DNA from 3 places in the Rhodococcus sp. BP-349 genome. Region 1 is predicted to be linked to each of the others. Evidence: predicted binding sites of a transcription regulator. Region 1 holds the regulator's gene; each other region holds the start of a gene.
What was found. Region 1 encodes LexA, which represses DNA repair genes until DNA is damaged. Its sites were predicted from a motif close to CGAACANNTGTTCG; they were not measured.
Positions count from the first base shown of each region.

Region 1 (5,019 bases):
GGCACCGCCGCCGAGCAGCGAGCAGCGATGCGCGAGGGCACCCGACGCCTCCTGCTCGACGCGATGCCGTTGTCGACGAAGAACCTGCTGACCGGACGCTCCCCGGCGCAGCGGCTGGCGCTGGGTCAGAATCCCCACGGGAGCATCGAGGCGTTCGTCGAGGACTGCCGCACCCTCGCCGCCGACGAGCTGATGATGAAGCACGGCGGCCCGGTGTCCACGCCCGAGGCGTACGCGGCGCTGGAGAAGGCGGTTCGGGGTGAACTCGCCGGCCGGACGGCCGCGGTGCTCCGCACGGCGGAGCCGTCTCTCGGTGCCGCGACAAGGGTCCGCCTCGCGCTCGACGACGCGACCGGTGACGCCGCGGACGACGTGCGCCAGCAGCTGGACGGGCTGATCTTTCCGGGGTACGTCTTCGAGACCGGCGAAGCGCACCTGCCGCATCTGCCGCGCTATCTCGACGCAGCCGAACGCCGACTACGCGCATTCCCGTCCAGCGCTCGCCGCGACGCGGCGGGGATGGACGTGCTGGACCGCGTCTACGCGGACTACGACGCCCTGCTCGGGTCGGTACCGGACTCGGTGGGCCGCAGCGATGCCGTGCGGGAGATCGCCTGGATGATCGAGGAGCTGAGGGTGAACTTGTTCGCTCAGACCCTCGGAACGCTGTACCCCGTGAGCGAGAAGCGGGTGCGCAAGGCGATCGACGACGTCCGACGCACAGTGCGACGGTGACTCACCGCTGAGCAGCGGGCTCCGCGTCCTCGGCGGGGGTGTCATCGTGCTCGGCACGATGGCGACGAAGGTCCTCGATCTCGCGTTCGAAGTCGTCCGCACTGCTGAACGAACGATAGACGGAGGCGAACCGGAGATAGGCCACCTCGTCGAGATCGCGCAGTGGCCCGAGGATGGCGAGTCCGACCTCGTTGCTGGGAATCTCGGCCGACCCGGAAGCCCGTACCGTGTCCTCGACCTGCTGGGCGAGCAGAACGAGCGCGTCGTTGTCGACCTGGCGGCCCTGGCAGGCCCGGCGGACTCCCTTGACCACCTTCTCGCGGCTGAAGGGCTCACTGACACCACTGCGCTTCACGACGGACAGCACCGCTGTCTCCACCGTGGTGAACCGTCGACCGCACTCGGGGCAGGAACGCCGTCGCCGGATCGCCTGGCCCTCTTCCGCTTCCCGCGAATCGACGACGCGTGAGTCGGGGTGGCGGCAGAACGGGCAGTGCATCGGACAGAGACCCCTCGATGGCTCGGGCAATTCCCGAGCGCCACGGCGGCTCTCGGTGTGTCCAGCGTACCGGGGCGGGCTCCGTCGGCCCCGGGGACGTGCCCGGTCGGTGTCAGCGTCCGGCGACGACGCCCATCTCCGCCTGCTGCGAGACGGACGGCTGTGCCGGAACGGCGGCGGAGCGCATGTTCGCCAGTCCCACCAGCCCCAGAGCGGACACAGCTGTGATCAGCGCCACAGCGACGGACGTCGCGAATCCGTGTCCACGACGAGTGCGGTGTTCGACCTGCGAGACACCGTTCGAGCGGCGACGGTAGTCGACGGCGCCGCCGTCGGGCCGGCGGGAATCACGCGGAGCGGGGCTGCGACGGACCGTCGTGCGCTCGCGGAGGTCGGTCATCGTGGACCCGGCCGCGCGGTCGGTCACACCCCAGTAGGAATCGTCGTCGCAGGTCCAGCGTGTGCGGCCGGGTGCGTGCATGTCGATGGAACGTGCGGTGCCGACAGTCAGCAGGTCACTTCGAGTCATTGCAACCACTCCTCGTGGATAGCCGGTGGCCGTCCGCGTCGCCGATGCACCGAGGTGTTCGAACAACACATTCGCCCACGCGTTCGAATGAACGCATGTTCGATGTATAGCAGTCCGGTCCGACAAAGTGCATCGAACACGCGACACGCTTCGAACAGGTGTTTGATCCGAGTCCCGTTTCGGTTTAGGTTCGACACACGCACAACGGACGTGACACCAGCACCACCTGCCCCACGTCCACTGCTACCGATGGAGGTATCTCGATGAAGGACGACAGCTCATCCGGCACGGTCGGCGGGCGCGCGTCAGCGACCGGCTCGGCCACGACCGCCGACACCGAGTCCGGTCTCACCGAACGTCAGCGGCGAGTGCTCGAGGTGATCCGTGCGTCGGTGGTCGAGCGCGGCTATCCCCCGAGCATCCGGGAGATCGGTGACGCCGTCGGGTTGACGTCCACCTCGTCGGTCGCGCACCAGCTGCGCACCCTCGAGCGCAAGGGATTCCTGCGCCGCGACCCCAACCGTCCCCGCGCCGTCGACGTACGTCTGCCGGGCGAGAACGGGCGCCCCGAAGAGGTCTCCGCCGTCGCGCAGGACGACCTCGTCGCCGCGGATACCACGAATCACCTCGACAGCGCGGACGCACCGTCGTCGGACGACGATCGCCTGCCCGCGCCGACTTTCGTCCCCGTCCTGGGGCGCATCGCCGCGGGTGGTCCCATCCTCGCGGAGCAGGCCGTCGAGGACGTGTTCCCGCTTCCGCGCGAGCTCGTCGGGTCCGGCTCGCTGTTCCTTCTCCGCGTCGTCGGTGAGTCGATGATCGACGCCGCGATCTGCGACGGAGACTGGGTCGTGGTCCGCCAGCAGAACGTTGCGGACAACGGCGACATCGTTGCCGCCATGATCGACGGCGAAGCCACGGTCAAGACGTTCAAGCGCACCGGTGGCGACGTGTGGCTGCTCCCCCACAACGACCTGTTCGAACCCATTCCCGGTAACGACGCCGTGGTCCTGGGCAAGGTCGTCACGGTGATGCGCAAGCTCTGATCCACGACAGACGAAAGCCGGCGCTGGACATCCAGCGCCGGCTTCGTCGTGTTCGGTGTGGTTACAGATCCAGCCCGCGGCCGATGATCTCCTTCATGATCTCCGTCGTACCGCCGTAGATGGTCTGCACGCGAGAGTCCATGTACGCCTTGGCGATCGGGTACTCCTTCATGTAGCCGTAGCCACCGTGCAGCTGCAGGCACCGGTCGATGAGCTTGACCTGGTTCTCGGTGGTCCACCACTTGGCCATGGCGGCTTCCTGCACCGACAGCTCGTTCGCGTTGAGCTGCTCGATGTACTTGTCCACCATGATGCGGACGGCAGTCGTCTCGGTCGCGCACTCGGCGAGCACGAAGCGTGTGTTCTGGAACTTGCCGATCGGCTTACCGAAGGCCTTGCGGTCCTTGCAGTACTGAATGGTCATCGCCAGCGCCGACTCCATCGCGGCGGCCGCGACGACGGCGATCGACAGACGCTCCTGCGGCAGGTTCTGCATCAGGTAGATGAAGCCCATGCCCTCCTCGCCGAGCATGTTGGCGGCGGGAATGCGAACGTCGGTGAAGCTGAGCTCCGCGGTGTCCTGCGCCTTCATACCGATCTTGTCGAGGTTGCGGCCGCGCTCGAATCCGGGCATGTCGCGCTCGACGACGAACAGGCTGAAGCCCTGCGCGCCCTTCTCCGGATCGGTGCACGCCACCACGATGATGATGTCGGCGTTGATGCCGTTGGTGATGAACGTCTTGGAGCCGTTGAGCACCCAGTCGTCACCGTCCCGGACGGCCTTGGTCTTGATGCCCTGCAGGTCGCTGCCCGTACCGGGTTCGGTCATCGCGATCGCGGTGATCAGCTCGCCGGAGCAGAAGCCGGGCAGCCAGCGCTGCTTCTGCTCGTCGTTGGTCAGCTCGATCAGGTACGGAGCGACGACATCGTTGTGCAGCGTGAACCCGATGCCGCTGTACCCGCCGGCCGTGGTCTCCTCGGTGACGATGGCGTTGTAGCGGAAGTCCTTGACTCCGCCGCCGCCGAACTCCTCCGGCACTGCCATGCCCAGGAAGCCCTGCTTGCCGGCCTCGACCCACACGCCGCGGTCGACGATGTTCTGCGTCTCCCACTCGGCATGGTGCGGCGCGACATGCTGCTCGAGAAACTTCTTGTACGAGCTGCGGAAAAGGTCGTGCTCGGCCTCGAACAACGTGCGCTTCATGGTTCTCCTCGTCAGACGTACTGCGGATCTCCTTCGACAGTAGAACCCTGTCCATTCCGGGTCGATGACCAGTGCGAGCGCGTTCGGTGACCTCGGCGTCAGCCCGATATCGCCTGGCCCGTCCGCGATCGGCTCCGTAACCTCTGCGCGATGCCGCTCCACTTCCATGTCTCATCGTCACGCAACCGCGACTCGATCTCGCGGTTCGGGCTGGACTGGCAGCGCATGGGTGCGGCACGGGGCATCGCAGGCAGCAATGAGCCCGAGCAGCAGGGGTGCTTTCTGGCGCGGGACGAGTGGGAGTGTCACCGGTTCGTCCGGATGAACAACACCGGCGGGCCGGTCGATGTCTGGGAAGTGGCAGGTATCCGTTCATCCGATCTCGTCGAGTCGCCTCACCACTACTTCTATTACCCCGGCGTCATTCCGCCCGCGCAGCTGACACGACGTCACTGACTCGAATCGGGTGTGCTGAGCCGCGGCATCCGCGGCTCAGCACACCCGGCCGTCTCAGAGCCCGAGCACCCACCGGTGCCCGACGCGCTCGGCGATCACACTGCCGCTGGTCGCCGATGCGAGGACACCGTCGAGGCGGGCACCGTCGCCGATCACCCGGAGCCGCACGTCCGACCCGTAGGTCACGTCGTCGACGGCGAATCCGTGCACTCGCAGAACGCCCTCCACCCGGCCGGCAACGGCATGTGGCAGGGCCATCTCCAGGACGTCGACGCGCACGAGCTCACCGACCTCCGCGCGGTCGAGCGCCGCACTCACCGCGCCCGAGTAGGCGCGCACCAGTCCACCGGCGCCGAGCTTGACGCCCCCGAACCACCGACTGACGACGGCCACCACGTCGACCAGGTCGCGGCCGGTCAGCACGCCGAGCATCGGAACGCCTGCCGTACCGCCAGGTTCGCCGTCGTCCGATGCGCGCTGACGACGGAGCTCCTGATCTGCGCCGACGACGAAAGCCCAGCAGTGGTGGCCCGCATCGGGAAACTCTGCC
Region 1 covers NZ_JABUDR010000003.1:834,769-839,787, reverse strand. Annotated here, with positions in the region: gene hrpA (ATP-dependent RNA helicase HrpA) at 1-735, shown strand, start outside; gene nrdR (transcriptional regulator NrdR) at 737-1,234, opposite strand; gene HQ325_RS20310 (hypothetical protein) at 1,347-1,763, opposite strand; gene lexA (transcriptional repressor LexA) at 2,027-2,809, shown strand; gene HQ325_RS20300 (acyl-CoA dehydrogenase family protein) at 2,871-4,013, opposite strand; gene HQ325_RS20295 (hypothetical protein) at 4,164-4,469, shown strand; gene HQ325_RS20290 (YigZ family protein) at 4,524-5,019, opposite strand, start outside.

Region 2 (5,019 bases), on a different contig from region 1:
TCGAGCAACGAGAACTCGGTGCGGGTGAGACTGATCGGGCGTTCGCCGCGTCGCACCTCACGCGTGACGGGGTCGAGCGACAGATCCGCGAACGTCATGGCCTCGCTGTCCGGACCCAGTTCCCCGCCGGTGCGTCGCAACAGGGCGCGCAGCCGCGCCAGCAACTCCTCGAGGGCGAAGGGCTTGGGCAGGTAGTCGTCCGCGCCGGCGTCGAGACCCGCCACGCGCTCGGACACGGAGTCACGAGCCGTCAGGACCAGGATCGGCAGATCGTCGCCGGTGCTGCGCAGACGGCGGCACACCTCGAGCCCGTCGAGCCTCGGCATCATGACGTCGAGCACCAACGCGTCCGGTCGCTCGGCCGCGACCTTCTCGAGGGCGTCGAGACCGTCGGTCGCCAGGTCCACGGTGTACCCGTTGAACGTCAGCGACCGTCGTAGCGATTCTCGGACGGCACGATCGTCGTCGGTCACCAGTACACGCATGGGAACAGTGTGTCCCTGACGACTGAGACGCTGCTGAGAGGACATGGAGACGGCCTGCGTCAGCGCCCGAACAGCCGGTCGACGAAGGCGATGGCGTCGGGCTGCGAGTCACGGAACGTCTGACTGTGGTCGCCCGGGTAGGTCCGGAAGGTGAGCGGTTCGCCGCTGGCCGTCATGGCCGCCGCGAGCGACAGCGCGGACGGTGCCGGCACGTCGAGGTCCCGCAGTCCCTGGCCTATGAACACGGGGCGGTCGTACCCGGAGGTGGGCACACCCATGTAGTCGTTCAGCAATCCGTACACGTTCGGGATCTGCGCCAACGGCCGCGAGAACATGTCGCCGAGTCGCAACCCGGACACCGCGTCGTGGAACGGGTTCGCGCACTGCGTCTCGGCGGTGTCGACCCACTGCCGACCGAGCGGCGTGAGGTAGGAGTTCAGATCTATCTCCGGATGGGCGGCGCGCAGTCCCGCCAGGATGTAGAAGACGTACGACGTGAGACCGTCCGGAATCGCGACGGGCGGCACACCGGGCCCGAGCGGGAGCAGGACGAGTTCGATGTTGGCGGGCACACCGGTCCCGACGGCGCCGAGGTAGTCCAGGCCGGCGCCGCCGTATTCGGTGGCGTACCGCGCGGTCGTCACCGCGGCGCCGCCGCCCTGGGACTGGCCGATAGCGACCCACCGATTCGACAGGGTGGGCTCCAGTTCCCGTGCAGCGGTGACACTGTCGACGACACTGTGCGCCTGCACCTTGCCGTCCAGGTACGGCATCACTCCGGGGGTACCGAGACCCACGTAGTCCGTGGCGACGATCGCGTAACCGCGGTCGAGCCACGTCTGGAGGTACGGGAAGTCGCGGTCCGGCAACGTGGGACCCACGACCGACGGAGCGCAGTCGTCGCCGAGCCCGGACGTGCCGTGCGCCCATGCGATGACGGGCCAGCCGCCCTCGGGCGCCTCACCGCGCGGCAGATAGACGCCACCGGTACTCAGGGCAGGCTCGTTCTGCGAGCCCACCGACCAGTAGGTGATGCGCCGGGCGTCGACACTTCCGGGGATCGGGGCAGGCGACGCCGTCGATCCGACGAGCGTGCCCGGGTCGCGGTCCTGCGCGTGCGCCACACCCGTGAGGGTCAGCGCGACGGACGTCGTGGCGGTCAGGGTCACCAGGGCGCGCAGCAGGCGGCGGGAGCGGTTCGGCACGGCGTCACCGTACCGCCACGACACCGGATTCCGGACTAGAACATATGTTCGATCACCGCTAGGCTCTTCAGTCATGGACGAGGTGGGTGCGACGCAGAGTTCGGTGAACGACAAGGTGCTCGAGCTGCGCGCGGTCGCGGACGAACTCCGGGCGCTCGACGACCATCGAGTGGCCCTCGGCGACAAGCTGGTGGACCTCGAACACTGGTTCCGACGGGTGGGGTGCCTGGAGTTGTCCGACCACGCACTCGACGTCTTCGTCTCTCGCTACGTGGGCCGGGTCTTCGAGCTGGCCGACGGTCTGCGCGAGTAGCCGTGACCTCGCGTCACACTCAGTTGTGACCCGCGTCGCCTCGATCGGCACCACGTGGGGTGCCCCTCATTCCGGTGGAAACCACCCCGGAACGGGCAATCATGGAGCACGGCGGGACACGTTCTCGTCGAGGCCGGTCAGGGGAACCGACCTCAGCACGATCGGAGGAAACACATGATGATCACACTGACACTCGTCGGGGCGGCAGCACTCGCGGTCGCACTGTTGTCCGGCGGACGCGACCTGGACTTCCAGGGACGCCAGATGTCGCACAGCTACCGTTCACGCTGACACTTCGTACAGACCGACTGCCCATCGTTCACCTGTGAACGATGGGCAGTTCGCTGTAAACAGTTGGTGACATCTACTATCGAACATATGTTCGATTGCATGTAGTCTGAGGTCATGGAATCGGGGGATCCAGGGTCGGCCTGGCAGGTGCAGATGGGCCGACATGTCGGCGCGCTGCCTGCTGTCGCCGCGCCGGTCGACGATCCTCGCGTGTGCGCGCTGCTCGCCCAGCTCGCCTCCGCGGTCGAGGGCATCGCCGAGCTCGACGCGTCGACGCTCACCAGCGAGGACCGACTGGCGCTCGTGTGCGGGGCCGAGAACACCCGTCGGCTGCTCACCGGCGCGTCACACACCTGGCTCAACGGCCTGGTGGCCGGCTCGGGCTTCGACTCGGTGCTCGGTGCCATCGGAGCGAGCGGCGTGCCGCATGCGCTGGCCCACATGCTGCGCATCACCACGGCTGCTGCGGCATCCCGGCTCGCCGTGGCCCGCGATCTCGGGACCGGCACCACGATGACGGGCGAGGCGCTGGATCCGCCGCTCCCCCACACGGCCTCGGCGGCACGGGACGGCGCGCTGGCAGAGGCACACGTCTCGATCATCCGCTCGTTCCTGAAGAAGCTTCCCCATGCAGTCGACGCCGAGACCCGTGACTCCGCCGAGCAGACCCTCGCCGACCTTGCGCGGACCGTCGGGCCGGAGGAACTCACGGCCATCGCGACGCGCCTCACCGAATACCTCGATCCCGACGGCGCGGAGCCTGATGATCGTGACCGCGCCCGGAAGCGCTTCTTCGAACTCGATCCCCAGGGCCCCGATTCGATGACGACCGGCCGCTTCTGCGCCGATCCCGAGCTGCGTGCCGTCCTCGAGGCGTTGTTCGCCAAGTTCGCGGCACCGGGAACCCTCACTCCCGAGGGTGCCCCCGCAGCAGTCGATCTCGATGCCCCGGCTCCGACCGACGCGCGGGACCAGGAGGCCGAGTGGGATCACCGCACCCCCGGCCAGCGCAATCACGATGCACTGACATACCTGCTGAAGGACTCGCTGTCGTCGGGGCGCCACGGACAGCACCGCGGCGTACCGCTGTCCGTGATCGTGTCGGTGTCACTCGAGCAACTCACTGCCGCAGCGGGTCTCGGGCTCACCGCCACCGGGTCCACGATTCCGGTGGCGGAGGTGGTGCGGCGGGCAGCCGAAGCGCACCACTACCTCCGCGTCTTCGACGGGGCGAGCGGCAGCACGCTGCACTTCGCCCGAGCTCGCCGGTGTGCGAGCACCGACCAACGGCTCGCCCTGTTCGCCCGCGACCGCGGCTGCACCGGGCCGGGGTGCACGGCCCCCGCGTCACGGTGCGAGGCGCACCACGTCGACGACTGGGCGGCGGGCGGTCTCACCGACATCGACGATCTCGCGCTGGCGTGCGACGTCCACCACCCTCTCGTCGGCGAACGCACCGGCCAGTGGGCCACCAGCATCGCTCCTCCGGGTCATCCGTACCCGGGAACAGTGCTGTGGCATCCGCCTGCCGTCATCGACGAGGGTCGGCACGGCATCCCGAACCACCTGAACTTTCCCGAACGGCACCTCGCGCCGCCGCCGGACGACTGAGCGAATCCCGACACGGGTGAACCCGGATGCTCAGCCGGAATGTTCAGCCGTGAACTCCGTGATCTCGGCGAGCGCAGGCTTGGGCGAGAAATCGCGGCGTACCACTCCGAAGTTCTGCTCCGTGTCGGACAGGTCGCTGCCCGAGTCGCGCAGGCTGTACACATAGGCCGGCCCGAGCCAAGAATTGCCGAGAAGGGCATTGAGCATGATGGCGATGGACTCGGCCTGCCCCTCCTCGCTCATGGCGTTCTCGTCGGTCCCCGTGGGCGCCCCCATCTCGGTGATCCAGATCTGTTTGTCGCCGTCACCCTCGGCGGCCATCACATCGTGCATCGACCACATCGCCATCGCGGTGTTCCACGGCGCCGTCGCCAGATCGTTCGGAAGAAACGGCCACGTGTACGGGTGGACATTGAAGGCATCGAAATAGCGATTCGCTCCGAGGGTGTACAGCGACGAGAGGAAGGCCGTCGGCGAGATGTTGGTGCCGTTGTTCACGGCGGGCGCCATGCCGCCGGCGAGCACCAGCGAATCCGGGAGCACCTTCTTGATGGCGCGGTACGTCGCGCGCAGCATCAGCGCGTACACCGTCGGATCGGGTAGCGGCGTGAAGTACGTCGTGATGTTCGGCTCGTTCCACACCTCCCACAACGCAATCCGATCTCGGTACCGCTCCGCGGCGAGCGCGGCGAAAGCCGCGAACACGTCCGGACTCGCCGGGCGCGCGTAGGGCTGATCCCGGGCCGTCGCCACACGCGCCCAGCCGGGCGCGTAGGTGACGATGGCGTACGGGCACATGCCCCGAGCGATGATGGCGTCGACCACCCGGTCCGTCGACGCCCAGTCACGCCGACCGGGCTGCGGCTCCACCACCGACCAGTCGATGTCGATCCGGACCGAGAACATGCCGGCGATCTTCGCGATGTCGAGTTCGCGTCCGAGGTCCTCGTCCGACAGGAACCCGAACGAACCGCCGGGAGAACCACCCACCCGGACACCGTCCGATTCCGCGACGCACCGCGGCACGTCGCCCGACGGGGCGCCGGACGCCTGCATCGGAACACCGACGAGAACGAGAATGGCAGCGACGGCCGACAGAGAACACCGCCGAAGA
Region 2 covers NZ_JABUDR010000001.1:1,394,278-1,399,296, reverse strand. Annotated here, with positions in the region: gene HQ325_RS06605 (response regulator transcription factor) at 1-485, opposite strand, end outside; gene HQ325_RS06600 (lipase family protein) at 545-1,690, opposite strand; gene HQ325_RS06595 (hypothetical protein) at 1,764-2,003, shown strand; gene HQ325_RS06590 (HNH endonuclease signature motif containing protein) at 2,409-3,905, shown strand; gene HQ325_RS06585 (beta-xylosidase) at 3,936-4,961, opposite strand.
Region 2: a site for LexA is predicted at 2,375-2,388, ahead of HQ325_RS06590 (HNH endonuclease signature motif containing protein). Genes of this name have one in related genera too.

Region 3 (5,019 bases), on a different contig from region 1:
AGATGGTCGACCCCACCCAGCAACTGCCGAGGCCACGTGCCGCGAGGGACACCAGGAAGGCCTGCACAGACGCGCCCGCCGCGACCGTGAACATGACGGTCTCCGCGGACTGCCGTTGCGCGTCGGGATAGTCGTGTGCGTCGTCGAGCACCGCGAACACCAGAATCAGTTCCGGCGCGGTGCGCAGCAGATCACCACGGGCCAGACGTGCCTCGATCGAGTCCTCGCTGCGTCCGTCGCGTTCGAGGTCCGCGCGCCAGCGAGCCGCCATCGCATCGAGCAGCGCGGTGCGCAGTGCCGGGGTACGGACGGCGACATACCGCATCGGGTGGGAGTGATGGGGGGCCGGTGCGGTGACCGCGTCCGCCACGGCGGCCTCGACCATCGCGGGATCGACCGGAGTCGAGTCGAACTCGCGGACCGACCTCCGGGCGGGAACCGCTCCGAGCGCGCCCCGTCGCATCGCCTCCTGCGTTCCCAACCAGAAGAGATCGTCCTCCCCGGGGCGCACGAGATCCCGTGCGGAGGAACCGTCGTCCGCATAGTGCAGCCCTCGGACGACGGCGACCGGGACCGAGCCGAGCTTGCCTTTGACCAGATCTCCCGCGGACGCGAGTTCGTCCGCCAGGGCGACCTCCGTGACCATCAGTTCGTTACCCTGCGCGTCCCGACCACCGGCGTACGCGTGCAGGACGGGCAGTCCTGCCGATCCGATCGCGTTGTCCGTCTGTCCGTTCCGCCAGGCTCGGCCCATCGTGTCGGTGACGACGACGGCGACGTCCACGCCCAGTGAACGGCGTACACCGTCGCGCAGCACGCTCGCCGACGCGTCGGGATCCTCGGGGAGCAGCGCCAACTCGTCCGTCGACACGTTGGATCCGTCGATGCCGGACGCGGCCTGGACGATCCCGAGTCGGTTCTCGGTGATGAGCGTGCGACCCCGTTGAGCGAGGACGCGCACGGCCTCCTGCTCGACGAGGATGCGACGCAGGGCATCTCGCGCCTCCGGGTCCGTCGGTGCGGTCACGAGCCGCCCCTCGACCTTGGAGACGATCTTGCTCGTGACCACCAGGACGTCGCCGTCGGCGAGCCACGGTGCTGCCGTGACGACTGCTGTCACCAGATCGTCGCCCGGCCGGAACTCGGGGAGTCCCGCGACGGGAATCACCTCGATCGAACCGCCCGGTGCATGATCGCCCGGACCGGCGGATCGGGTCACAGGACGCCCGCTGCCTCGAGCGCGGCGCGCGCCATCCGTGCGGTCACCGCGGGTTCGGTCATGAGCAGAGGGACCGCACGCACGTCCACTCCGGGGACGTCGGCGGTGTCGGTCTCGTGTATAAGCCAGGCATCGAGGATGCCGGCGGCCGAGCGAGCACCGTAGTGGCGGCCGATGGCCTCGGCCGTCGTCTCCACCCCGATGACGGACAGGCACTCGTCGGCCATGCCGCGCAACGGCTTGCCGTCGATGACGGGGGAGAGCCCGACGACCTTCGCGGGTGTGGTGCGCAGTGCGGAGCGGATACCGGGCACCGCCAGGACGGCGCCGATGCTGACCACCGGGTTGGACGGTGCGAGCAGTACCGCGTCCGCGGTCTCGATCGCCTCGACGACGCCGTTCGCCGGGGTCGCCTTGTCCGCTCCGACGTACGCGAAACTGTGAGTCGTCACAGCAGCACGGTGGCGCACCCACCACTCCTGGAAGTGAACGGCCTTGTCGGTCCCGTCGTCGGGATGGGTGATCACCACATGGGTCTCGCTGCGGTCGTCCGTGACGGGCAGCAGGCGGACACCCGGAGACCACCTGTCGCACAGCGCCTCCACGATCGCGGAGAGCGGGTACCCGGTGCGCAGCATCCGCGTCCGGATCAGGTGCGTCGCGATGTCGCGGTCGCCGAGCCCGAACCAGTCCGGGTGGGCCCCGTAGGCCGCGAGTTCCTCCTTGACGCTCCAGGTCTCGTCGCGTCGACCCCACCCTCGCTCGGTGTCGATGCCGTCGCCGAGCGTGTACATGCAGGTGTCGAGGTCGGGTGTGATGCGCAGACCGTGCATCCAGACGTCGTCACCGACGTTCACGACCGCCGTGATGTCGCCGTCCGGTCCCAGCAGTTCTCGTACCCCCTGGAGGAACCGCGCGCCACCGACGCCGCCCACCACCACAGTCACCTTCATGACCCTCGACCCTAGGCGGTCGCCGTCGGCGCGATCGGGCCGGTGGGCGCGAACCACGGCGTGTCCGACGCGAAACACCGGGGAAGTGTCGCCTTCCGGGAAAACCGGAGATCGGATGGTATTGCAAATCGAGCGGTCCGCTTGACCGCGACACACCGCGGCGTGTCTAATCACAGTCATGTCATTAACGGTTCGAACAGCGGAATCGCTTGTAGCGAACCACCGTTCGAACACGTGTTCCCATGATTCGACACGAGTTCGCGCGCTGCCCACAGCAGCGTCACGTCCCATGGTGGCACGAGGATTCGCTCTTCGATCCGGCTTCGCGGTCGATCATCGACACAAGTGACCGACAACAACTGCGCTCGAACAGGTGAGGAGGCGGACGTGATGCCGGAACAACACCACGACCTCGGTCGACAGGAGTCCCCCGTCGGGGAACTCGACGACGTACTCGAGGTGGATCCCGTGACGGAGGACGCCCCGGTGGATCCCGTGGACGGGATCGACTCGGAGGACGTCTCGGTCGACGACGTCGACCCGCCGCTCACGACTCTCGGAATGCCTGCTCCCGCACTGCATCTGAGCCTGGTGCCGGGCGATATGGATCCGCTCGAGGATCAGTGGCAGGAGCGCGCTCTGTGCGCCCAGACCGATCCCGAGGCGTTCTTCCCGGAGAAGGGCGGCTCGACGCGCGAGGCCAAGCGCATCTGCCTCGGGTGCGAGGTGAAGGACGACTGCCTCGAGTACGCCTTGGCGCACGACGAGCGCTTCGGCATCTGGGGTGGGCTGTCCGAGCGCGAACGTCGCCGCCTCAAGCGCGGCATCATCTGACGCGTCGCGTCACCGCAGTGGTCGCAATGCTGCAGGCACCGAGGCCTCAGTCGTCCTCGGTGTCGGGGTCGACCACCTCGGGCGTGACCCCCAGGTAGGTCGCCACCTGTTCCACCAACACATCGTGCACCAGGTCCGTCAGCTCCAGCGAGTCGTGTGCTCTCCGCTCGAGGGGCCGACGGAACAGCACGATCCGCGCCCGCGTCGTCGCTCCGCGCGTGTCCACTCCCGCCGGAACGAGTCTCGACAACGGCACCGGTCCCTCGGCCACGACCTCGGGTGGCCAGTTCACCGATTCCGGGTCCACCGCACGGATCTTCGGCACGTCGTCGACGGCGATGTCCAGCTTCGTCAGCCGGTCGTGCCACTTGCGGTCGATCTCGGCGAACGCGTCCAGTACCGCCGCGTCGAACTTCTCGGCGCGAGATCTGCGAGCGGGCACCGTGTCGGGGAACAGAGTGCCGCGCATTCCGCGCCCCCGCCGTGCCGCGGCCCGCGAGCTCGATGGTCGATGGTCGCGTCCGGGACGTCCGCCGGAGCGGCCGCGGGGCTGAGAGGATCCGGTGAACGACACGCGCCCATGCTACGACCGTGTCCTGCGGGGTACGCCGGAGGACACGCGCTAGGGTTCGAGCTGTGAGAGCTGTGCGGGGATGCTGCCGACCGGGATGCAAGAGGCCGGCCGTTGCGACGTTGACGTACGTGTACTCCGACTCGACCGCAGTCGTCGGACCCCTCGCCACCGTGGACGAACCTCACTCGTGGGACCTGTGCGAGGTGCACGGATCGTCGATCACCGCCCCCAAGGGGTGGGAGATGGTGCGGTACGAAGGTGGGTTCTCCACGTCCAGCCCGGACGACGACGACCTGACGGCACTCGCCGAGGCGGTCCGCGAGGCCGGCGCGCGTGAGCGTCCCGCTCCGTCGTTCGGTCGACGGGCGTCCTCCTCCGACTCGCGAGCGTCCACCGACACACCGGCCGCTGCGCCGACACGCACGGGCCGACGCGGACATCTGCGTGTTCTGCCCGACCCCACCAGCTGAACGACGGTTCTCCGGCGCAGCGTAGGGCTGCAGGACTGCTCGCGTGTCGCCTCCGGGCACTAGGCTCCCAGCATGGTCTCGTCGACTCGACGTCGCGCGTGATCCGTCCGGTTCGTCCCAGATGCAGGAGTGTGCAGTGGCCCGACCAGCTGACCTGGTTCACAGCGTCATCAAGGCGTACGACGTGCGCGGTGTCGTCGGAGAGCAGATCGACGAGGACTTCGTCGCCGACGTGGGAGCCGCCTTCGCGAGACTCGTACGCGGCGAGGGCGTCTCGCAGCGCGTCGTGGTCGGGCACGACATGCGCGACTCGTCTCCCGCGTTGTCGTCCGCCTTCGCGCGGGGGGTGACCTCGCAGGGTCTCGACGTCGTTCTCATCGGTCTCGCGTCGACCGATCAGCTCTACTTCGCCTCCGGTCGGCTCGACTGCCCCGGTGCCATGTTCACCGCCAGTCACAACCCGGCGAAGTACAACGGGATCAAACTCTGCCGGGCCGGTGCCAAGCCGGTCGGGCAGGACTCGGGACTCGCGACCATCTCGGCCGAGATCATCGACGGCGTCCCGTCCTTCGACGGTGCGCCGGGCACGACCAGTGAGCAGGACGTGCTCGAGGACTACGCCACGTTCGTGCGGGAACTCGTCGACATCAGCGGCATCCGTCCGCTGTCCGTCGCGGTGGACGCGGGCAACGGCATGGGTGGACACACGGTGCCCGCGGTCCTCGACCCGACGTCGGTGACCGTGCACCCCCTGTTCTTCGAACTCGACGGCACGTTCCCCAACCACGAGGCGAACCCGCTCGAGCCGGCGAACCTCGTCGATCTGCAGAGGTTCGTCACCGAGACCGGCGCGGACATCGGCCTCGCCTTCGACGGCGACGCGGATCGTTGCTTCGTGGTGGACGAGCGCGGCGAGCCCGTCTCACCGTCCGCGATCACCGCGCTGGTGGCCGAGCGGGAGCTGGGCAA
Region 3 covers NZ_JABUDR010000001.1:2,008,734-2,013,752, forward strand. Annotated here, with positions in the region: gene HQ325_RS09520 (coenzyme F420-0:L-glutamate ligase) at 1-1,219, opposite strand, end outside; gene cofD (2-phospho-L-lactate transferase) at 1,216-2,172, opposite strand; gene HQ325_RS09530 (WhiB family transcriptional regulator) at 2,776-3,006, shown strand; gene HQ325_RS09535 (metallopeptidase family protein) at 3,053-3,475, opposite strand; gene HQ325_RS09540 (DUF3499 domain-containing protein) at 3,643-4,050, shown strand; gene HQ325_RS09545 (phosphomannomutase/phosphoglucomutase) at 4,187-5,019, shown strand, end outside.
Region 3: a site for LexA is predicted at 2,400-2,413, ahead of cofD (2-phospho-L-lactate transferase). Genes of this name have one in related genera too.